2 linked regions of the Geotalea uraniireducens genome follow. The protein of the gene in region 2 interacts with the protein of the main gene of each other region in a pairwise test. Links are inferred from orthologs where the notes say so. Each region holds a gene or a part of one and is shown on either strand. Other genes may lie near its edges.

Evidence for each region.
Region 1: the proteins of QMN23_RS01505 (region 2) and sfsA interact in binary tests that used the Escherichia coli proteins (3 or more experiments, as listed by UniProt). The link is inferred for Geotalea uraniireducens from one-to-one orthologs.

The regions. Positions count from the first base shown.
Region 1 is NZ_AP027151.1:1,066,295-1,081,794, forward strand. What follows is about bases 6,102-8,969. They hold sfsA (DNA/RNA nuclease SfsA), read right to left. Parts: upstream 7,951-8,969; coding sequence 7,252-7,950; downstream 6,102-7,251. Other genes in these bases: QMN23_RS05040 (Ni/Fe hydrogenase subunit alpha), read left to right, coding at 6,102-6,790; QMN23_RS05045 (hydrogenase maturation protease), read left to right, coding at 6,804-7,304; QMN23_RS05055 (cation transporter), read right to left, coding at 7,953-8,594; QMN23_RS05060 (DUF134 domain-containing protein), read left to right, coding at 8,731-8,969. Also shown: QMN23_RS05010 (CxxxxCH/CxxCH domain c-type cytochrome), read left to right, coding at 1-493; protein-methionine-sulfoxide reductase catalytic subunit MsrP, read left to right, coding at 625-1,605; bidirectional hydrogenase complex protein HoxE, read left to right, coding at 1,746-2,327; QMN23_RS05025 (NuoF family protein), read left to right, coding at 2,324-4,030; bidirectional hydrogenase complex protein HoxU, read left to right, coding at 4,030-4,746; QMN23_RS05035 (NADP oxidoreductase), read left to right, coding at 4,773-5,318; more of QMN23_RS05040, read left to right, coding at 5,354-6,101; more of QMN23_RS05060, read left to right, coding at 8,970-9,060; QMN23_RS05065 (Mrp/NBP35 family ATP-binding protein), read left to right, coding at 9,098-9,961; QMN23_RS05070 (hypothetical protein), read right to left, coding at 10,050-10,331; QMN23_RS05075 (Spy/CpxP family protein refolding chaperone), read right to left, coding at 10,389-10,877; QMN23_RS05080 (TolC family protein), read right to left, coding at 10,997-12,556; QMN23_RS05085 (PDZ domain-containing protein), read right to left, coding at 12,553-12,918; QMN23_RS05090 (ABC transporter permease), read right to left, coding at 12,990-14,216; QMN23_RS05095 (ABC transporter ATP-binding protein), read right to left, coding at 14,204-14,938; QMN23_RS05100 (efflux RND transporter periplasmic adaptor subunit), read right to left, coding at 14,939-15,500. UniProt on the Escherichia coli protein: Binds to DNA non-specifically. Could be a regulatory factor involved in maltose metabolism.
Region 2 is NZ_AP027151.1:321,336-328,173, forward strand. Bases 3,856-6,642 are described here. They hold QMN23_RS01505 (glutamate-5-semialdehyde dehydrogenase), read right to left. Parts: upstream 5,984-6,642; coding sequence 4,727-5,983; downstream 3,856-4,726. Other genes in these bases: rsfS (ribosome silencing factor), read right to left, coding at 3,856-4,062; nadD (nicotinate-nucleotide adenylyltransferase), read right to left, coding at 4,052-4,702; proB (glutamate 5-kinase), read right to left, coding at 6,015-6,642. Also shown: 30S ribosomal protein S12 methylthiotransferase RimO, read left to right, coding at 1-862; QMN23_RS01480 (TraR/DksA family transcriptional regulator), read left to right, coding at 1,031-1,450; gpmI (2,3-bisphosphoglycerate-independent phosphoglycerate mutase), read right to left, coding at 1,561-3,099; QMN23_RS01490 (23S rRNA (pseudouridine(1915)-N(3))-methyltransferase RlmH), read right to left, coding at 3,209-3,670; more of rsfS, read right to left, coding at 3,667-3,855; more of proB, read right to left, coding at 6,643-6,838. UniProt on the Escherichia coli protein: Catalyzes the NADPH-dependent reduction of L-glutamate 5-phosphate into L-glutamate 5-semialdehyde and phosphate. The product spontaneously undergoes cyclization to form 1-pyrroline-5-carboxylate.

The sequences.
Region 1 (15,500 bases), 750 kb from region 2 along the record:
CGCCAACGTGGACTGCAGTTCCTGCCACAACGGTGCCGGCTACCGGACGGCCCTCCATGCCAACGGGACCACCAACCTGGCGATCGTTGCCACCTTCCAGGCCAAGACCGGCGGTACGCCAACCTACAGTAGCGCCAGCGGTACCTGTAGCAGTATCAGCTGTCATGGTGGCCAGACGACGCCACCCTGGTCGTCGGGGATCATCAACGTCAGCACCGACTGCCTGTCGTGCCACGCCTATGGTACCAGCCAGTACAACGGCGCGGCGTCCGGGCCGCTTACCCATCACAGCCAGATCACGACGACCTGTACGGAGTGTCACGATACCACCAAGCTGGCGACGAACCACTTCACGAACTTGCAGACGCCGGCTCTTGAGGGACCGGCATCGGCGACGATCCGGACCGATCTGAACTATGATCCGGCCACCCGCACCTGTCTCTTTACCTGCCACATCGGTAATGAGACCCATGACCGGAGCATGTCGTGGTAAAGAGACGCAACGTTGGCAACCGGTAGTTCGTACGAGACGGAAAAGGCGAGGGGGACCTCGCCTTTTCCGTCTGTCGGCCTTTCCGGCAGCTGCGGGGAGGGCACGGGGATTTCCCGCAGAGGCTGAAGATCATGACCACGCGCAAACGTTTTTCCCTGCCGGCCAACGAACTCACCGCGGAGGCGGTCTTCCGGGAGCGGCGGACTTTCCTCAAGCTGCTCGGTTTTGCCGGCCTGAATGCCTGGCCGTTCCTTCAGGCCTGCAGCAATTTCGCCATGGAGAGCCGGGAACTCGGCGGAACCCTGGTCAATCTCAAGACGCTGCCGGCCCGGCCGAACGACCGTTACCGCCTCGACCGCCCGCTCACCGATCGGCTGGCGGCCGCGAAATACAACAATTTCTACGAGTTCACCTCGGGCAAGGATGTCTGGCGGTACGTCGACCAGTTCGTCACCCGCCCCTGGCAGGTGGCGGTAAGTGGACTGGTGAAAAAGCCGCAGGTGTTTGCGATCGATGAGCTGATCCGGACCATGCCGCTGGAGGAGCGGAGTTATCGCCATCGCTGCGTCGAGGCGTGGGCGATGGCGGTCCCCTGGACCGGTTTCCCGCTCGCCGAACTGGTGAAGCGGGTAGAGCCGCAGTCCGGCGCGACCCATGTCCGTTTCCTCTCCTTCCTGCGCCGGGATCAGGCGCCCAACCAGCGCGGCGTGTTCAGTACCGATCTCTGGCCGTACCACGAAGGGCTGACCCTGGCCGAGGCAACCAATGAGCTGACGTTCCTGGCCGTCGGCGTCTACGGCAAGGAGCTGCCGAAGCAGCACGGCGCGCCGATCCGTCTCGTCACCCCCTGGAAGTACGGTTTCAAGGGAATCAAGTCGATCGTGGCGATCGAATTCGTCGATCACCAGCCGCCGACCTTCTGGAATCAACTGGTCCCCGACGAGTACGGTTTCTGGGCCAACGTTAATCCCGACATGCCGCATCCCCGCTGGTCCCAGCAGACGGAACGGCTGCTCGGCAGCGACGAACAGCGCCAGACCGTGATCTTCAACGGTTACGGCGAGTTCGTCGCCCACCTCTATCAGCCGCCCCGCCGCGAATTTTTCTTCTGAATTACCTGCCATTAGCCGCATAATGTCCTGTCGGCCGTCGTTGCTGTTCCCTTCCGGGCCAATGTTTGTTAAAATGTTTTGTTGGTTGCCCTTGCACTATCCAGGGACCAGGTACCGATCGCTCCAGTGAGGAGAAGCGCGTGAGCCAGCAGAAAACCCAACCGGAAAGCACTCTGCCGAAAAATCTGGCCGCCGATCCCCGGTTTCTGGCGGTCGAGCGGACTATCAAGCAGTATCAGTTTCGGGCCGACGCCCTGATCGAAGTGCTGCATGTCGCCCAGGAGGCGTTCGGTTATCTCAGTGAAGAGTTGATGAGCTACGTCGCCCGCCAGCTGAAGATCCCTTACAGCCGCGTCTACGGCGTTGCCACCTTTTATCATTTCTTCTCCCTGGAGCCTCGTGGTAAGCACAGCTGCGTGGTCTGCACCGGCACCGCCTGTTACGTCAAGCGGTCCAGTGAAATTGTCGCCCGGCTGGAGCAGGAGTTCGACGTCAGGGCCGGCAAGACCACCGCCGACGGTGCTCTTACCCTTTCCACGGTGCGCTGCCTCGGCAGCTGCGGCCTGGCGCCGGTAATGGTCCTCGACGGTGAAACGGTGGGGCGCTGTTCGTCGGAAAGCGCGGTGGCGGCGGTTCATGTGCTCATCGACAGCGGCCGGACGCCGGGGAGTATCGCGGCCGAGGAGCAGTCCCGCCGCAAACGGCGCGGAGGCGGCGCATGATCCGAGCGGAACTGAAACGGATGGCCGAGGAGGAGCGGCAGCGGCAGGAACGGCTTTTCTGTCGGATCATGGTCTGTGCCGGCACTCCATGCCTGTCCGCCGGCGCCCTGCCGGTGTTGGAAGCGCTACGCGAGGCGGTCGCCGAAAGCCGGCTTGACGCTGGGATTGAAGCGGTCGGGACCGGCTGCATGGGCCCCTGCAGCCGGGGACCGCTGGTCAAGGTGCGGATTCGCGGCAAGGAAACGGTTTACGAGCGGGTCACTCCCGAGTTGGCCCGGCAGATTCTCTTCTCGGTCGTCAAGGGTCGGCGGCCGCCGACGGTTGCCGCGCTGCCGCCTGAGCTGCCGTTTTTCGCCCGGCAGATGAAAGTAGTTTTGGCCAACAGCGGCTCAATCAATCCGGAGCGGATCGAAGAGTACGCGGCGTCGGGGGGGTACAGTGCCCTCTCCCATGCCCTGCACGAAATGACCCCGGAGGAAGTCTGTCGCGAAATTTCCACCTCGGGGCTCCGTGGCCGGGGCGGGGCCGGCTATCCGACCGGCGTCAAGTGGAACTTGGCGCGCAAAGCGCCCGGCGAACGTAAATACGTGGTGGCCAACGGCGATGAAGGGGATCCGGGCGCCTACATGGACCGCTCGGTGATGGAGTCCGATCCGCACCGGGTCCTGGAGGGGATGGCTCTGGCCGGTTACGCCATCGGTGCCGAGCAGGGGTTCATCTACGTCCGCGGCGAGTATTACCTGGCGGGGCGCCGGCTCGAAGCGGCGATCCGCGATGCCGAGCGGAAGGGGCTGCTCGGTAGTCGGGTGCTCGGCAGCAATTTCAACTTCCGGATCGATATCCGCACCGGGGCGGGGGCATTCGTCTGTGGCGAGGAGACGTCGCTGATGGCCTCGATTATGGGGAAGCGGGGCCAGCCGTGGCACCGCCCTCCCTATCCGGCCCAGCGGGGACTCTGGGGCTCGCCCACCCTGATCAACAACGTCGAAACCCTGGCGGCGGTCCCGGTCGTGATCGGCCGCGGTGCCGACTGGTTTGCCGGGGTCGGTACGGCGCGGAGCAAGGGGACCAAGGTCTACGCCCTGAGCGGCCAGGTGGAAACCACCGGGCTGATCGAGGTGCCGATGGGGACCACCCTGCGGGAGGTGGTCTTCGAGATCGGCGGCGGCATCCCTTCCGGCAAGCAGTTCAAGGCGGCCCAGACCGGCGGCCCGAGCGGCGGCAGCATCCCGGCCGAGCACCTGGATACTCCGCTGGACTATGAGAGCCTGGAGGCAATCGGCACTATCATGGGCTCCGGCGGGCTGATCATCATGGACGAAACGAGCTGTATGCCGGACGTCGCCTCGTTTTTCCTCGATTTCTGCCGCGACGAGAGCTGCGGCAAGTGCGTCCCCTGCCGGGTTGGCACCATCGAGATGCACCGGCTGCTCCGGCGGATTACCAGCGGCACTGCCACCATGGATGACCTTTACCGGCTGGAGGAACTCTGTGATCTGGTCGGCGCCACCAGCCTCTGCGGCCTCGGGATGACGGCGCCGAACCCGGTGGTCAGCACCCTGCGTTATTTCCGGGCCGAATACGAAGCCCACATCCGCGAACGCCGCTGCCCTGCCGGCGCCTGCAGCATCGAGCCACTCCCCCCCGGTCCGGAAGGGCCGGAACTGCTTCATGCGGCGGGCGCTCCCGAGGAGGCCGACTGATGCCCGTCATTACCCTGTCGATCGACGACGAGCTGGTCAGCGGCCGCGCCGACGAGTCGCTGCTCCAGGTGATCCGCGAGCATGGCATCACCCTGCCGACCCTCTGCCACATGGAAGGGCTGAGCGAACGGGGCGGCTGCCGGCTCTGCATTGTCGAGGTGGAGGGGGCGGCGCGGCCGCTGCCGGCCTGCACGACCCCGGCCCGCGAAGGGATGGTGGTGCGGACCGATACCGAGCGGCTGCGACGTTACCGGCGGATGATCGTCGAACTGATGCTGGCCGAACGGAACCACTACTGCGCCGTCTGCGTTTCCATCGGTAATTGCGAGCTGCAGCGCGTCGCCGCTGCCCTCGGCGTCGATCATGTGCGCTACGAGTACCTTTCCCCCCGCCTTTCCATGGATCTTTCCCACGACCGGTTCGGCATCGACCACAACCGCTGCATCCTCTGCACCCGCTGCGTCCGGGTCTGCGACGAGGTGGAAGGGGTCCATACTTGGGACATCTCCGGCCGCGGGGTGCGGAGCCGGATCATTGCCGACCTCAACCATCCCTGGGGAACTAGTGACAGCTGCACGAGCTGCGGCAAGTGTGTCCAGGTCTGCCCGACCGGCGCACTTTTCACCAAGGGGGTGGTCGTCGGTGAAATGGTCAAGGACCCGGGAATGTTGCTGCGGGTACTGGAAGGACGCGAGAAAAAGGAGTGGGCGGGCTGATGGCGGTGCGGTCGCGGGAGGCGTTAATGAACAGGAAACGGGGCGGGAAGGTCCGTTTGGCCACGGTTTGGCTCGGCGGCTGCTCGGGGTGCCATATGAGCTTTCTCGATCTGGACGAACGGCTGATCGAACTGGCCGGCCAGGCGGAACTGGTCTTCAGCCCCTTCATCGATACCAAGGAATTTCCGGCGGGGGTGGACGTGGCCCTCGTGGAGGGGGCGGTCAACAACCGGGCGAACCTGGCAATGGCCGAAACGATTCGCGCCCGTAGCCGGTCCGTGGTGAGCCTTGGGGATTGTGCGGTCACCGGCAATGTCACCAGCATGCGGAATATCCTGCCGGTGGCGGCGACGCTGGCACCGTTCGGCGGTACGGGGGAGGCGCCGTTCCGTTTCGATTATGCTGCGGTGCCGGAGCTGCTCCCCCGGGCGCTGCCGCTCCACCAGGTGATTGCCGTCGACGGTTTCGTCCCCGGCTGTCCGCCCGATCCGGATCGGATCTGGACGGCGATCGGCTGTCTGCTGCGCGGCGAGCCGGTGCAACTCCCCGAGGAGATGCGCAGTTTCGGCTAGGTCAGACCAGGCAAAGAAAAGGACCCGAAGAATTTATGTCCCAGACGATAACCATCGATCCCGTTACCCGCATCGAAGGACATGCGACCATCACTATCCGGCTCGACGACGCCGGCGAAGTGGCCGATGCCCGCTTTCACGTCACCGAGTTCCGGGGGTTCGAACAGTTCTGTATCGGCCGTAGCATCTGGGAGATGCCCGGCCTGACCGCCCGGATCTGCGGCATCTGCCCCGTCAGCCATTCCATCGCCGCCGCCCGGGCCGGCGACGCCATCCTCGGTGTCCGCATCCCCCCGGCTGCCGCCTTGCTGCGCCGGTTGGCCAATCATGCCTCGCTGATCCAGAGTCACGCCCTGAGCTTCTTTCACCTGAGCGCTGCCGATCTGCTGCTCGGCATGGAGAGCGATCCGGCCCGGCGCAACCTGGTCGGGCTGCTGGAAAGCCGGCCCGACGTCGCTCGGAATGGCATTCGCCTGCGCCAGATCGGCCAGCGGATCGTCACCCTAGTGGCCGGCCAGAGCGTCCATCCCTCCTGGACGGCTCCCGGCGGCGTCCGCGTGCCGCTTGCTCCCGCCCGGCGCGACGAGATTGCCGCCCTGCTGCCGGATGGTTTTGCCATCGTCCGCGCCGGCTTGGCCCTGCTCGACGAGATTTATCAGCGCCACGCCGCCGAAATCGGCGCCTGCGGCGATTTCCCGTCGCTCTTCGCCGGGCTGGTCGCGGCGGACGGCGGCCTGGAATATTACGACGGCCTGTTCCGCTTTACCGATTCCCACGGGGTGATCGTGGAGGAAATTCCACCGGAGCATTACGATCTGGTGGTCGGTGAACGGGCGGAATCGTGGAGCTATATGCAGTTTCCCTATTTCCTCGCCCGGGCCGACAGCGAGGATCGGGGGATGTACCGGGTGGGGCCGCTGGCCCGGCTCAATATCTGCGACAGTGCCGGCACTCCCGAAGCCGACCGGGAGCTTCTGGCGTTCCGTGCCCAGCGGAGCGGGGAGTGGGGGGCGGTTACCGGCAGCTTCCACTACCATCATGCCCGGCTGATCGAGATCCTCCATGCCCTGGAGCGGATTCGGGAGATCCTCGACAATCCGGACCTGCTCGACCACCACGTCCGGAGCGAGGCGGGGGTCAACCGCCCGACCGGGGTCGGCGTCTGCGAGGCGCCGCGCGGCATCCTCTTCCATGATTACGAAGTCGACGACAACGGCATCATCCAGCGACTCAACCTGCTGATCGCCACCGGCCAGAACAATCTGGCGATGAACCGGACGATTCGCCAGCTGGCCGGCGCCTTCATCAAGGGGGGGCAGTTCAGCGAGGGGATTCTCAACCGGATCGAGCACGGCATCCGTGCCTACGATCCGTGCCTTTCCTGTGCAACCCATGCCTACGGCCGGATGCCGCTGCGGCTCCAGCTTCTCGCTCCCGAAGGCACTCTGCTCGACCAGCTGGCGCGGCCGTGACGACGGGGCGACAATGATCCTGCTGATCGGCTACGGCAATCGGCTGCGGCGGGACGACGGCCTCGGGCCGGCGTTGCTCGACCTGGCCGGGGCGCGGTTCGCGGCGCCGGACCTCTGCACTTTCGAGCTGCAGCAGCTCGTACCGGAGCTGGCCGCCGAACTGGCGGCGCCGGGGGTGACCGCGGCGCTGTTTCTCGACGCCGGGCCGGCCGATGCCGCTTCCCCGCCGGGAACGGTCACGGTCAGCCAGCTGCTGCCGAGGGTCGATGGCTCGCCGCTCGGCCACCAGCTGGCGCCGGAAGAGCTGCTGACGGTTGCGCGGGCGCTTTACGGTGCGACGCCGGCGGCGTGGCTGGTGACGGTGGCGGGGGCGGATTTTGGCTACGGCGGGGAATTGAGCGCGGCGGTGCGGAGCGGCCTTGACGAAGCGCTGGCGGTGGTCGGCACGCTGCTGACGACGATCAGGGGAGAAGCACCGGCAACCGCTCGGTCAGCCGGATCTCGTCCGGGGTGACCAGCGCCCGGTAGGCGAGTGGCTCCACCCCGTTCTCCGCCGCCAGGCGGAGCAGCCGCCCGTATTCGGGGTCGATGGCGTCCGCCGGGGCGACGCTGCTGCCATCGGCCCGCTGGACGACAAAGAAGATTACCCCCCGGTCGCCGGCCCGCACTACCGCCATCAGCTCCCGCAGGTGTTTCTGTCCCCGCGCGGTCACCGCGTCGGGGAAGAGGGCGAGCCCCCCTTCGACCAGCGTGACGTTCTTCACCTCGACGTAGCAGCGCCTGCCGGCGCCCTCCAGCAGCAGGTCGATCCGGCTGTTGGTCCCGTAGGGGACTTCGGGGCGGAGGTGCGGGTAGCCCTGGAGTTCGGCGACAATCCCCCCCTCGATCCCTTCCCGGACGAGATGGTTGGGGAGCGCCGTGTTGATGCCGATCCAGCCGCCGTCGGCGTGGACCAGTTCCCAGGTATGGGCGTATTTGCGGGTCGGCTTGTCGCTGCGGGAGAGCAGTACCGGGCTGCCGGGCCGGTTGCAGCCGCGCATGCTCCCCGAGTTGGGGCAGTGGGCGGTGATCACCGTGCCGTCGGCCAGTGCCACGTCGGCGAGAAAGCGCTGGTAGCGGCGGAGCAGGGTACCGGGGTAGAGCGGAGCGGGGAGGTGCATCGCTATCCACCGCAACTGCAGCAGGAACAGGTGAGTCCTTTGGCTTTTTGCAGTGCCTCGCGCCCTTCGCGGTAGGCGAAGTAGCCGATCAGCAGGGCGCCGAGGGCGTCGCAGCCGCCGATGCCGGTCAGCTCGTAGCCGGCGCTGGCCGCCAGGAGCACCAGCGAGAGATAGAGGCAGGCCCGGGAACAGGCGGCGTCGGCGAGGAGTGCCGGTGATTCGAGGGCAATGCCGACCCGGGTCTTGGCGCGGATCAACAGCCACATCAGGGCGATGGAAACGAGGGAGACGACGATCCCCCAGATGGTGGTCGTCGGCCGGTGATGCTGGAAGAGCGAGAGCCCGGCCGAGACGGCCAGCCCGACCGTCAGCAGGTAGAAGGCTCCGCCGGTGATCCGTAACGCCCGGCGCTCGAATTCGTCGCGGCTTTCGCCGCCGTTGGCCCGGATGCGGCGGATCAGGTGCCAGATGCCGATCCCCGAGATCACCTCGACGAAGGAATCGACGCCGAAGCCGAACAGGGAGAGCGTTTCGTCGCTGGCGCCGAGCCAGACGGAAACGACTCCTTCGATAATGTTGTAACCGATGGTGAACAGTGCCAGTAGGTTGGCGGTGCGGTACAGACGGTCGCGGGACGGGGGCATAACGGCCTCTTTCTCTCATGAACGGATGATTCCACTGTAGTCAACCTCCTTGACATCTGCAACAGCTAAATGATATTTGTGCATATGCACACAAAGCCGGGACGGCAGTGCCGTCCCGGCCCTTTGGGGAGTTTCCATGTCGCCACGCAAGAAAAAGCAACGCAACTGCGTCTGTCCGCTTCGGGACAAGCTCGGCCAGGTATTCAAGCCGGCCGGCACCCCGCTCAAGGAGCTGGAGGTGCTCATCCTCGAGCATGACGAGCTGGAAGCGCTCTACCTGTGCGACGGCCAGGACCTGAACCAGGAACGGGCCGGAGAAATGATGGGGGTATCGCGGGGAACGGTCCAGCGGTTGCTGACCCAGGGGCGGAAGAAGGTGGTCGAGGCCCTGGTCGGCATGAAGGCCCTGGCCGTGGCCGGCGATTTCCCCGGGGAACAGCCGACCGGCCAACCGGCCGAGGATTAAACGACAGCAGCTATTTCAACATGACAGGGAGGATGCGGTGAGCGGAGGAGAAGAAAAAGTCACGGTGAAAGGGTGCGGCGGCGATGAGGCCCGTCGCTTGCGGGAGCTGAAGGAAACCATCGATCTCCAGGAGAATATTATGGAGATCAAGCACAAGATTGTCGTGCTGTCGGGCAAGGGAGGGGTCGGCAAAAGCTCGGTGGCGGCCAACTTGGCGGTGGCGCTGGCGCTGGCGGGGAAAAAGACCGGTCTCCTCGATGTCGACATCCACGGTCCTTCGATTCCGACGATCCTCGGTATCGAAGGGACCCTGCCGGGCCAGGACGAAGGGAAAATCATTCCCGTGCCGTATAACGACAATCTGAAAGTGATGTCGGTGGGGCTTTTGCTCGGCGACCAGAGCGAAGCCATCATCTGGCGCGGACCGGCCAAGCATGGGGTGATCAAGCAGTTCCTTTCCGCCGTTGCCTGGGGGCCGCTCGACTACTTGGTCGTCGATTGCCCGCCCGGTACCGGCGACGAACCGCTGTCGGTGATCCATCTGCTCGGGAGTGCCGACGGTGCGGTGATCGTCACCACGCCGCAGGATGTCGCCCTGACCGATGTCCGGAAATCGGTGACCTTCTGCCGGCAGCTCAAATTGCCGCTGCTGGGGGTGGTGGAGAATATGAGCGGCTTCGCCTGTCCGCATTGCGGCGAGGTGGTCGACATCTTCAAGAGCGGCGGTGGCGAACGGCTGGCGACGGAGATGGACGTGCCGTTCCTTGGCCGGATTCCGTTGGAGCCGGAGATGGTCAGCGCCGGTGACAGCGGCAAGCCGCTGGTGGAGCATCATCGTGAACTGGCGGCCGCCAGTGCCTTCAGCAGCGTGGTTGGCAAGATCGTCGCCGCTGTCGACTAACCACAGCGGCTAATTCAGCTGCGGCCCGGTAAACGAAAGCCGGTCGGCACCTCCTGCGGGAGAGCGCCGGCCGGCTTTCGCCGTTTCGTCAGGCGGCGTGGCGGAGCTGTTCGCCAACCGTCAGGCCGATTGCATGACTGTCCATGCTGAGCCGGACCGCCAGCGAGACCGCCAGCGCAATCAGCGTCGGATTGGCGATCCTGATCCTGATGCAGCAATCGTGCATGCCGAGATCGCGCAGCCAGTCAGTCAGCTTGGTGATGCCGTTGCGGTCGCTGGCGAACGATTTATGGAGATGCCGGCCGTTGACCGGCATGAGGACGCCGAGTTCCTCTGACGATACCTCGACGATCAGATCGGGGAAATACATGGTAGGTTCTCCTCCGCATTTCCAGCGGGTGCCGGCGGCGGTGACCCGCCGGTTCGGTTACGATGCGAATGCACCATGTCCTGCCGGTTCGGTGAAAAACGGCCGGAGTTGCCGGGCCAGGGCCTGCTGGGCGGTGGTCAGCAAGCTGAAGATGCCATTGGCAATCCGGGCTCGGCAAACGGCCAGCTCGGCCAGTGCCGTCGCCTGTCGGCCGGCCAGGGTCCGGACCGCCGCTTCGTCGAACGGGACGGCGATTGCCGTCTCGCGGAGCTGGCAGTGGAACTGCCGGAGCTGTCGTTGCAGCAGGCGGGTTGTCTTCACTTCGGCGGCAAGGATTGCCTGGATTTGCCGCTCCTGGGCTGCCGTCAGCCCGAGAACCCGGGCCAGCTGCCGCAACTGCGGTTGGTCGAACTCCAGCGCTTCTTCGCAGCATCGTTCTTCCTGCCGGTTTGCCTCCGCCTTTGCCGGTCGGTAGAACAGACCGCCATCGGCGGCCATGGCTCCGGCAAGGACGATCATCGCGGCAGGGCTCAGTTCCTGTTTCATCTCCCGACGCTCCTCCTGGCTGCGGTCACGCAGCCCACTGAACTGATCCGACTGCGACAATAGTAACGCAGGAGAAGTAAAGTGTGGGTTAAGAGGGCGATATGACAGGTAAATTTTAGTTAAGAAACGTTGCCGTCCCGTGGTGGTGACGTTCCGGCGGTGCCATCGTAAAGCCGCTCGCCGCCGGGATCGGTCAGCGTCACCCCCTGGCGCTGGAGTAACTCGCCGGTGGCCTGCCAGTACTGGGTCACCGCATTGACGTAATTTGCCCGGGCGGTGATCTGATCGTCCCTGGCCGTTGCCAGGTCGTTCTCTACGTCGAGCACGTCCTTGATGGTGGCGAGGCCGACGGCGCTTTTTTTCAGGTACGCCTGCAGCCGCTCTTCGGCATAAGCGCGGGCCTTGTCGGTCACCTCCAGCTGCTTGTAACCGGCGGAGACGGCTCTAATGGCGCTGCGGACCTCGTTGGCCGTGCTTTCTTCGAGGCTTTTCAGCTGGGTTCTGCTCTGCTCGGCCTTCAGCCGGTTCCGGATCAGCTCGTTTTTCGCGGCAGTATTGCCGAGTGGATAGGAAAACTGTAGTCCGACGCTCCAGACCGGGTAGTCGGTGGAGCCAACCCGTTCCAGTGCCCGGTTGTAATCCTGTGCCAGGCCGGTGGTGCCGATACTGCCGGTAAACGACAGGTCGGGGCGGGTGCGGTTGACGGCCACCCGGGTCTGGAGATCGTCGATTTTAAGATTGACGCGGGCGGTTTTCAGTTCGGTCCGTTCCCGGAGCGCCCGGTCGATTGCCTTGCGTTCGTCGATGGACAGCGGCGCACCTGCCGGTGCCTCCGTCGGGACGATTTCCGCCCCCTTGTCCACCTGGAGCAGCAGCCGCAGCACGTCTTCCTGGTCCTGGACCGCCCGTTCGGCGTCAATCAGCTCCTTTTCCCGCAAAGCGACGCCGTATTCGGCGTTGGTGATCTCCATGCTCGGCAGTACCCCGGCATTGACCCGGCCGCGGGTATCGGCGAGGACCTGTTCGGCCAGTTTGAGGGAGGCCTGTTTGACCGCCAATTCGTCGCGGAGGCTGTAAAGTTTGTAATATTCGGTCCGTACCTGGGCCACGGTGGCGATCAGCCTGGTGGTGAACTGTTCCTGGGCCGCGTCCTTTCCGTATCCTGCTACGGCAATGTTCAACTCAGTAGCTTCCCGGCCGAAATTTTTCAAGAGCGGCTGGGCGAAGGTCAAATTGAACTCCGACTCGTAGTAGCGATCGAGAAACCCTCTGGTCGGATCGGCATTGTTGCGGTTCCAGCTGTTGGTCAGGGCGGCGCCGATCGTTCCACCGCTCGGCAGCAGCCGGCTGATTCCCAGATCGTAAGTGAGCGTTCGTTCCTTGTTGGTGTCGGCCCCGGCGAGGAAGCTGCTGGCCGGCAGCGTCGTCGAATCGGTGTAGGTGGTGGAGAGGGTGAGGGCCGGGTCGTAGATCCCACGATTCTGCCGGACCGTAGCTTCGGCCATTGCCGGATTATAGAGCTCCGCCTTGACGTCGAGGTTCCGTTCCACTGCCAGTTTCACCGCCTCGGTGAGGGTCAGGTTGAGGGGGGCTCCCCACGCCCGGAGGGGGAGGAGCGCCAGGAGCAGGAGGGCTCCCCGGGCGAGGCGGAACCGATGGGCGCGATGAGGGTTCCTCATTGCAAACAGCCTCCGTATTGCCGCTCTCCGAGGGGGATGGCGAGAAAGCGCCAGTAGTCGCCGTTACGGATCAGCAGCCGGATTGGCAGCGCCGGCGGATGGAGCTGCAGCCGCTGTTCCACCTCCGGCAAAGCGGCAACCGGCGTGCCATCCACCTCGCAAATGATGTCGCCGGCGGTTACGCCGGCCAGGTCGGCAGTCCCACCTGTCCGGGTGCCGAGGACGACGATTCCCCGCAATTGGCTGACTCCCCGTTTTGCCAGGTAGGAGTTGCCGACTTCGGCGACGATCAGTCCCAATGCCGTCAACCACATTGCCGGATGATGTTCGTTGACCAGCTCTTCGTAGCGGTCCAGCTCCATGAGCTGTCTCCTTTCATTCAATATTCGACAGGTTGAAATCATGTCCGTTGCCGTGCCGTCCACTGCCGCGGCTACTCGTAACGTAATGCTTCGATCGGGTTCAGGGCTGCCGCCTTGCGGGCCGGATAGAAGCCGAAGAAGATGCCGACCCCGGCCGAGAAGGCGAAGGCGATGAGAATCGACTGGGCCGAAATCAGCACTGGCCAGCCGAGAAATTTCGAAACGACGGTGGCGCCGATCACGCCGAGGATCATGCCGATGATTCCGCCGCTGGTGGTCAAAAGCACCGCTTCGGTCAGGAACTGGAGCAGGATGTTCCGCTGCCGGGCACCGATCGCCATCCGGATGCCGATCTCCCTGGTCCGCTCCGTCACCGAGACGAGCATGATGTTCATGATGCCTATCCCGCCGACGATCAGCGAGATGGATGCCACCGCGCCGAGGAGCAGCGACATCACCTGGGACGATTGCTGAGCAACGGCGAGTAGCTCAGAGAGATTCCGGACGGTGAAATCCGCTTCGCGGGTCGGTCCGATCCGGTGCCGCTGGTTGAGGAGGGCCGTAACCTCTTGTTCAGCCGAGGAAAGCGCCTGTTCGCTCGCTGCTTTAACCATGATGGCCCCGACGGTGCCGACGAACTGGGTGCCGAAGAGCTTGCGCTGGGCGGTGCGGAGCGGCACCAGTACCACGTCGTCCTGGTCGTTCCCCATGGTCGACTGCCCCTTGGACTCAAGCAACCCGACCACGGTAAAAGGGATTTTCTTGATCCGGATGATCTTGCCGACCGGATCCTCGCTGCCGAACAGATTGCTTGCCACCGTCTGGCCGAGCAGGCAGGTTTTGGCGGCACCGTCCTGATCGGCGGTGGAGAGGTTCCGGCCATCGACGACCGCCCAGTCCCGCACTGCCAGGTAATCGGGCGTAACGCCGTAGATGATCGTCGACCAGTTCTGATTCCCGTAGACTATCTGGGCGGTTCCCCGGACGTTAGGCGCGACCATGGCCACCGACGGGCATTCGCTGGCGATGGCCCGCGCATCGTCGTCGGTGAGGGTCGGGGCGCTGCCGGCGCCGGCCCGCAATCCGCCGCTGGTGGTCGAGCCGGGGAGCACCAGCAGCAGGTTGCTGCCGATGCTGGAGATCTGGTCGGCAACCATCTTGCTCGCCCCGGAGCCGATGGCGACCATGGTGATTACCGCGGCAATGCCAATGATGATTCCGAGCATGGTCAGGAAGGAGCGCATCAGGTTGCTGCGTAACGCCCGGAAGGCGATTCGCAGAGACATCAGCAGTTCCATGGGTGTTCCTCCCTGCCGGCGGCGGCCTCGGTCGGCATCGCTACCGGTGCGTCGGCGATGATCCGCCCGTCACGGAAGGTGATGTTTCGTTTGGTGAAGGCGGCTACCTCCGGTTCGTGAGTGACCATAATAAGGGTGATCCCCTGGCGGTTGAGCTGCTGGAAGATTCCCATCACCTCCGCAGTGGTTCGGGTGTCGAGGTTGCCGGTCGGTTCGTCGGCCAAAATGATCGCCGGTTCGTTGACCAGCGCGCGGGCAATGGCGACCCGCTGCTGCTGGCCGCCGGACAGCTGGTTCGAATAGTGGTCGGCTCGTTCGCCGAGCCCGACCCGTTCCAGGGCGGCCAGCGCCCGACGGTGCCGTTCGGCGGCGGCAACGCCGCGGTAGATGAGCGGCAGCTCCACATTTTCCCGGGCGGTCGTCCGGGCCAGCAGGTTGAACCCCTGGAAGACGAAGCCGAGCCGGGCGTTGCGGATTGCCGCCAACTGATCCTTACCCATCGTTGCCACGTCGATTCCTTCCAGGTGGTAACTTCCCGAGCTAGGGGTATCGAGACAGCCGACGATATTCATACAGGTTGATTTACCGCTCCCCGAGGCACCCATGATGGCGACGAATTCGCCTTCGGCCACGGTGAACGATACTCCCCGCAGTGCTTCCACCCGCTGATCTCCCATCTGGTAGACCTTGGTAATGTCGGTAAAAGTAACGACGTTAGCCATTCAGAACCTCGGACCGAAATGGCCGCCGGTGCCGTTTTTCTTCTCGGCCGAGAGGGTGCCGACGATCACCTGATCGCCCTCCTTGAGCCCGCCGCCGACCAATTCGATAAAGGTGTCGTTGCTGATACCGGTGGTCACCCGGACCGGCTGGGCCTTGCCGTCCGGTCCGGGCAAGAAAACTCTCTCTCCGTCGCTCCCTTTCTTTCCGCTCTTCGCCGTGTTCCCCCGGGACCGTTTGCCGCCGTCGGTCGCCGGCTTGAAGCGGAGCGCCGCTGCGGGGAGCGTCAGCACGTTCTCTTTCCGGTTCGTCTCGATGGCGACGTTGGCGGTCATCCCCGGTTTCAGGCGGAGGTCCTTGTTGTCGACCCCCACCACCACCACGTACGTTACCACGTTGGAAACGGTGACCGGGGCGTTTCGCACCTGCGTGACATTGCCGGCGAACTTGACATTGGGATAGGCATCGACGGTAAAGGCGACCGGCTGCCCCAGCCGTACCCGGCTGATATCCGACTCGTCGACGCTCGTTTCGATCTGCATCCGGGTGAGGTCCTGGGCGATG
Region 2 (6,838 bases):
GAACTGCTGCTCGTACTGCGTGATCCCTTCGCTCCGCGGGGCCTTCCGCTCCCGGCCGCTGGACAGCCTGCTGCAGGAGGCCAGGGAACTGGTTGCCAGCGGGGTCAAGGAGGTCAACCTGATTGCCCAGGATGTCACCGCTTACGGCCGCGATCTGCCGGGCCGGCCGTCGCTCGAAACGCTGATCAAAGAGCTGGCGGCTCTCGACGGTCTGCAATGGATCCGCCTTCTCTATGCCTACCCGGACGGGATCACCAACAGCCTCATCCAGACCATCAAGGAAGAAGAGAAGGTCTGCAAGTATCTTGATATCCCGATCCAGCATATCAGCGATCCGGTGCTCAAACGTATGAACCGGCGGAGCAGCGAGGCGGAAATCAGGGCCCTGATCGAGAAGCTGCGCGAGGAAATCCCCGACATCGCCCTGCGCACCTCGCTGATCGTTGGTTTTCCCGGCGAGACGGAGGAGGATTTCCGCAAGCTGCTGCACTATGTCGAAGAGGTGCAGTTCGACCGGCTGGGGGTCTTCTGCTATTCACGGGAAGAGGGAACGCCCGCTGCCGAAATGCCCGACCAGGTTTCCGAGCGGTTGAAGCGGGAACGGCACAAGAAGCTGATGCGGGCTCAGGCCCGGGTTTCGTTCAAGCGTAACCGCCGGTTGATCGATACCACCGAGCAGGTGATCGTCGAAGGGCTCAGCGACGAAACCGACCTCCTCCTGAAAGGGCGTTCCTCGCGCCAGGCGCCCGATATCGACGGACAGGTCTACATTACTGCCGGCTCGGCAAATGTCGGCGACATCGTGACGCTGCGAATTACCGATTCCTCGGATTACGACCTGATCGGTGAGATTGTCGCGTGAGAGTCTCTCTTCTGCCAGGGGGCGTCCGTAGGGGGAAAACAGTTGCGTATCGTGGCGGAATTGTTGGTGAGGTATACATTTCGGGCCTGCTTTTTGCTTGACAAAAGGGAGGTTTCCTGTATTATTTCGTGACCCAAAAGCCCAAGAATTGTATATGGAGTGATGTAAATGGTTGAAAAACTTGAAGAAATGAAGGCGATTCTCCGGAAGATGAAGGAGGATGCCCTCAAAGAGATAAACAAAGCGGTTAAGAACGGTTCGGAGGCGACGACCGGCGAGCCGACCGGGGACATCTACGATCAGGCTTCGTCGGAACGCGACCGCGAGCTGGGGCTGATCCTCAACGACCGGGAGCGCGACAAGTTGCGGCAGATCGATGAAGCGCTGTTGCGGATCGACGAAGGTGAATACGGTATCTGTGAGGAGTGCGAGGAAGAAATCCCCCTTGGCCGGCTCAAGGTGATGCCGTTCGCCCGTTACTGTGTCCGGTGTCAGTCGGATATGGAGAAGCTGCAGGCGCAAACGAAGCGTTTTGAAGAAGACCGGGCGTATCGGGAGATCTCGTTCGGCGACGAGGATGAAGGGTAAGAATTTTTTATCCCGTCCCGCGAAGGAAGAATTACAAAGGGCGCTGCCGATATCGGTGGCGCCCTTTGTTGTTGGTGCGTGATTCGTTGGCCGGTCGGGGCTCGTTGCCCCTAGTCGAGCAACAGGCTCTTGCCCGACATCTCCGGTGGTTGCGGGAGTCCGAGCAACTCCAGCATAGTGGGGGCGATATCGGCCAGGGTGCCGTCGGGGCGCAGCCGGGCGCCGCGCCGGGTATCGTCCACCAGCACGAAGGGGACCACCCCGCAGGTGTGGGCGGTATGGGGACCGCCTTTCTCGTCGGCCATGATTTCGGCATTGCCGTGGTCGGCCGTGATCAGGGCCGCTCCACCCTTGCGCCGCACGGCGGCGACCACTCGGCCGACGCAGTCGTCGACCGCCTCGACCGCCTTGATGGCGGCGGCAAGCTGCCCGGTATGCCCAACCATGTCGGCGTTGGCAAAGTTGAGGATAATGACGTCGTGCGTCCCATCCTCAATGCAGCGGAGCAGTTCGTCGGTCACCGGGTAAGCACTCATTTCCGGCTGCAGGTCGTAGGTCGCCACCTCCTTGGGCGATGGCACCAGGATCCGGTCCTCGCCGGGAAACGGGGTTTCGCTGCCGCCATTGAAGAAGAAGGTGACATGGGCATACTTTTCCGTCTCGGCGATCCGCAGTTGCCGGAGGCCGTTCTTGCCGAGTACTTCGCCGAGGATATTGGTCAGCGGTTCCGGGGCAAAGGCGACCGGCAGGTTGAAGGTGGCATCGTACTCGGTCATACAGACGTAGGCGGTGAGGCGGGGAGGGGACTGCCGGGTGAAACCGGTAAAGGCGGGATCGGTGAACGCCCGGGTGATCTCCCGGGCCCGGTCGGCGCGGAAGTTGAAGAAGATGAAACCGTCGCCGTCCCGGAGCGTGGCAGGCGGCAGGCCGGCAGGAGCGATGACGGCCGGTTCGACGAATTCATCGGTGACCCCGGCGCAGTAGCTGGCGTCAATGGCAGCGGCGGCACTCGGGAATTGCGTCCCTTCGCCGCCGACCATGGCACGGTACGCGCGCTCGACCCGCTCCCAGCGATTGTCGCGATCCATGGCATAATAGCGGCCGATTACCGTAGCGATCCGGCCGATGCCGATTCTCCCGATTTCCTGCTCCAGTTCAGCCAGGTAGCCCGCGGCGCTCTGCGGCGGAGTGTCGCGGCCGTCCAAAAGCGGGTGAATAAAGACGTCGGCCAGTCCCTGGCGCCTGGCCATTTCCAGCAAGGCATAGAGATGGGTGTTGTGCGAGTGAACGCCGCCGTCCGAAAGTAAGCCCGCCAGATGCAGTCGGCCGCCGGCCGCCTTGGTGCGGGCCAGGCAGTCGAGCAGTACCGGGTTGGTGAAAAAGTCGCCATCCTGAATCGCCTTGGTGATCCTGGTCAGGTCCTGGTAGACGATTCGCCCGGCGCCGATGTTGAGGTGTCCGACCTCCGAGTTTCCCATCTGGCCATCCGGCAGGCCGACCGCCATACCGGAGGTCCGCATCTCGACGCAGGGGTAGGTGGCGCACAGCTCGTTCATATGGGGGGTATGGGCGAGGGCTACGGCGTTATTGGCCTCAAGCGGATTGATCCCCCAGCCGTCGAGGATCATCAGCAGCAACGGTTTCGGCATTTCTCCTCCTCAGTATTGAAAAAACATGTGCCTGCAGCGGGTCGGTAGTCGTGGGGAAAATCAGTGGATGTGCGGCAAATCGACCGGCCCTGGCGATCAGCGGCGCTAATCAGTGGTGGTACGGTTCGCCGTTGAGAATGGTGAATGCCCGATAGAGCTGCTCCAGTAGCACCACCCGGACCATCTGGTGGGTCAGGGTCAGTCGGGAGAGGGCGATGACCTTGTCGGCCCGGGCGCGAAAGGCGTCGCTGAAACCGTAGGCGCCACCGACGGCAAATGCCAGTTCGGGAACGGCGTTGTCCCGTTGTCGGCCGATGAAAGCCGCCAGTTCCGGCGAGGTCAGCTGGCTGCCGCGCTCGTCGAGCAGGATCAGGCGGCTGTTCTTCGGCAGGAGCCGCTCCAGCCGCTCGCACTCCCGGCTGCGCAGCGCCAGCTCGGCAGCTCCCTTCTCTTCCCGGGCCTCGGCCAGCTCCAGGGGGGCGTAGCGTCTGATCCTCCCCGCATATTCGTCAATGCCCCGCTTCAGCCATTCCTCCTGGGTCTTGCCGACCCAGAGGACCCGCAACTTCACTCGGTGCCCCCCTCTTTTCCTTCCCAGAGGTATTCGGCGGGAATTTCCACGGGGAGTGCCGCGGCCCAGAGCTCGTCGAGATTGTAGTAGCGGCGCAGGTCATCGCGGAAAATATGCACGATCACATCACCGTAATCGATGACGATCCAGTTGCCCTCCTTCAGCCCTTCGATGTCGATGGCCTTGCCGAATTTCTTGAGCCCCTTCTTGACCGAATCGGCGATGGCCTGGGTCTGCTTGTCCGACAAGCCGGTGGCCAGCACCAGGTAGTCGGCGATCGAAGAGAGCCGGCCGATTTCCAGGACCTTCACGTCGAGGGCCTTTTTGTCGAGGGCGAATCTGGCGCATTGCACGGCCCGTTCCCGGGAGGTGAGCGTCGGTTTATCGGTCATCAGTATAAATCCCCTGTTCTTTGATATAGTGTTCGACCGCCTCCGGCACCAGGTACCTGATCGATCGGTTGAGACGGGCGAGGCTGCGGATGGAGCTGGAAGAGATGTCGAGGGGAATGCCGGTCAGGTAATAGACCGAATATCCCGAGCGGTGGGCCAGCCGATGTTCGGCGGCATGATAGCAAAACTGCGTGGCGATGGCAACCGGCAGCGCCGCCGTGAAATCGGTGATTGCTGCCCCCGGCCGTTCGACGACGACGATGTTGCCGGCGGCGAAGATGGCGGCGTATTCATGCCAGGCACCGATGTCGAGGAACGAGTCGCTGCCGACGATGAAGAAGAACTCGTCGCCGGTGGCCTCGGCGCGCAACGCCCGCAGAGTATCGATGGAGTACGACGGCCCTTCCCGTTCCCCTTCGATGGTGGAGACGGTGAAGGCCGGAGCGTCGGCGATGGCGAGGCGCACCATCTCGCACCGGGTTTCGAACGGCAGTTCCCCCACCATCGGCTTGTGCGGAGGGGCCGCGGCTGGGATGAAGATCACCCGGTCGAGGGCGAAACGGTCCCTCACCTCCTCGGCAATGCGGAGGTGGGCCAGGTGGATCGGGTTGAAGGTGCCGCCGAGAATACCGGTTTTCATGGGTCGTCTGCGCTGCCGTTCCGGTTACTGTCTAATCTGGCCATCGCCGTAGACGATGAACTTGGTGGTGGTCAGGTCTTCCAGGCCCATCGGGCCGAAAGAGTGGAGCTTGGTGGTCGAAATGCCGATTTCGGCCCCGAGCCCCAACTGGTTGCCGTCGGCAAAACGGGTCGAGGCGTTGACCAGGACCGTGCTGGAATTGACTTCGCGGATGAAGCGCTGGGCCGCGGCATAGTCGCTGGTGACGATCGCTTCGGTGTGCAGCGAGCCGTAGCGGTTGATGTGGGCCACCGCCTCGTCCAGATCGTCGACCACCCGGCAGGCGAGGATCAGATCGAGGTACTCGGCATGCCAGTCCTCTTCGGTGGCTGGGGTCGCCGCCGGGTTGAACTGGCGGAAACAGTCGTCGCCCCGCAGTTCGACCTGGAGATTGCCGAGGGTTTCACTGATCCGCGGGATGAACGTTTCGGCGATGTCCTTGTGGATGAGCAGCGTTTCCAAGGCGTTGCAGACGCCGGGGCGCTGGGTCTTGCCGTTGACCACGATCCGTTCGGCCATGGTGAACTCGGCGCTGGCGTCGACAAAGACATGACAGACCCCTTTGTAGTGCTTGATGACCGGGATCTTGGAGTGTTCGACGACGAAGCGGATCAGGCTTTCACCGCCACGGGGGATGATCAGGTCGATCGATTCCTCCTGGCGGAGCATCTCCAGCACCGCTTCCCGCTCGGTGAACGGGATGACCGACAGGGCCGCCGCCGGCAGGCCGGCTTTTTCGATCTCCCCGCCAAGAATCCGGGCGATGGCCAGGTTGGAATAAATGGCCTCCGAGCCGCCGCGGAGGATCACCGCATTGCCCGCTTTCAGGCAGAGGGCGGCTGCATCGGCGGTAACGTTGGGACGGGCTTCGTAGATGATCCCGATCACCCCGAGCGGGATGCGCATTTTGCCGACCATCAGCTCGTTGGGCCGCTTCCACATTCTGGTCACTTCACCCACCGGGTCGGGGAGGGCGGCCACCTCGCGCAGGCCGTCGGCCATTGCCTTGATCCGGACCTCATTGAGCATCAGCCGGTCGAGCATGGCCGACGACAACCCCTTCTTCTCGCCCGCTTCAAGGTCGCGGCGGTTCTCTTCGATCAGGTGCGGGGCGTTGTTGATCAGGGCCATGGCCATGTTGCCGAGCAGCTCGTTTTTGGCCGGCGTCGGCAGCTTGGCCAGGGCAATCGCCGCCTGGCGGGCGGCACTGGCGATCGTGCGGATTTTTTCGGCGATGGTCATGTCGAACTTCTCCTCGATGGATCGATACCGCCTAGAGCAGTACCAGGTTGTCGCGGTGGATGATTTCATCCCCGTATTTGTAGCCGAGGATCGCTTCGATTTCGCCGCTGCGGTGGCCGCGGATCAGCTCGATCTCGGCATGGGAGTAGCCGACCAGGCCGCGGGCGAGCTCGGTGCCGTCGGCAGCGACGATGCGGACGCAGGCGCCGCGGTCGAATTTCCCTTCGACCCGCACGACCCCCGACGGCAGCAAGCTCTTCCCCTGGCGGGCCAAAACCGTCCGGGCTCCTTCGTCGACAACCAGTTTTCCCGACGGCTTCAGGGTGTGGGCGATCCAGTGCTTGCGCCGGTTGAGGCTGGCCTCTTCCGGCAGGAAGAGCGTGCCGAGATCTTCACCGGCGAAGGCGGCCGTCAGTACGGCAGGGCACCGGCCGTTGAGCATCAGGGTGGCAACCCCGAACTGGCCTGCTTTCTTCGCCGCGGCCAGTTTGGTCACCATGCCGCCGGTGCCGACGGCGGAACCGCTTCCGCCGGCCGCCCGTTCCATCTCCCGGGTAATGCTCTTCACCAGGTGGATGAGCCGGGCGTCGGGGTTGGTGCGGGGGTCGGCTTCGTAGAAGCCGTCGATGTCGGTGAGGATCACCAATAGTTGCGCTTCGGCCAGGTTGGTGACCAGTGCCGAAAGGTTGTCGTTGTCACCGAACTTGATCTCTTCGAAGACGACGGTGTCGTTCTCGTTGATGATCGGGGTTACCCCGAAGTCGAGCAGGGTATCGAGGGTGGCGCGGGCGTTGAGAAAGCGGCGGCGGTTGGCCAGGTCGTCGCGGGTGAGGAGGATCTGGGCGACCCGCAGGC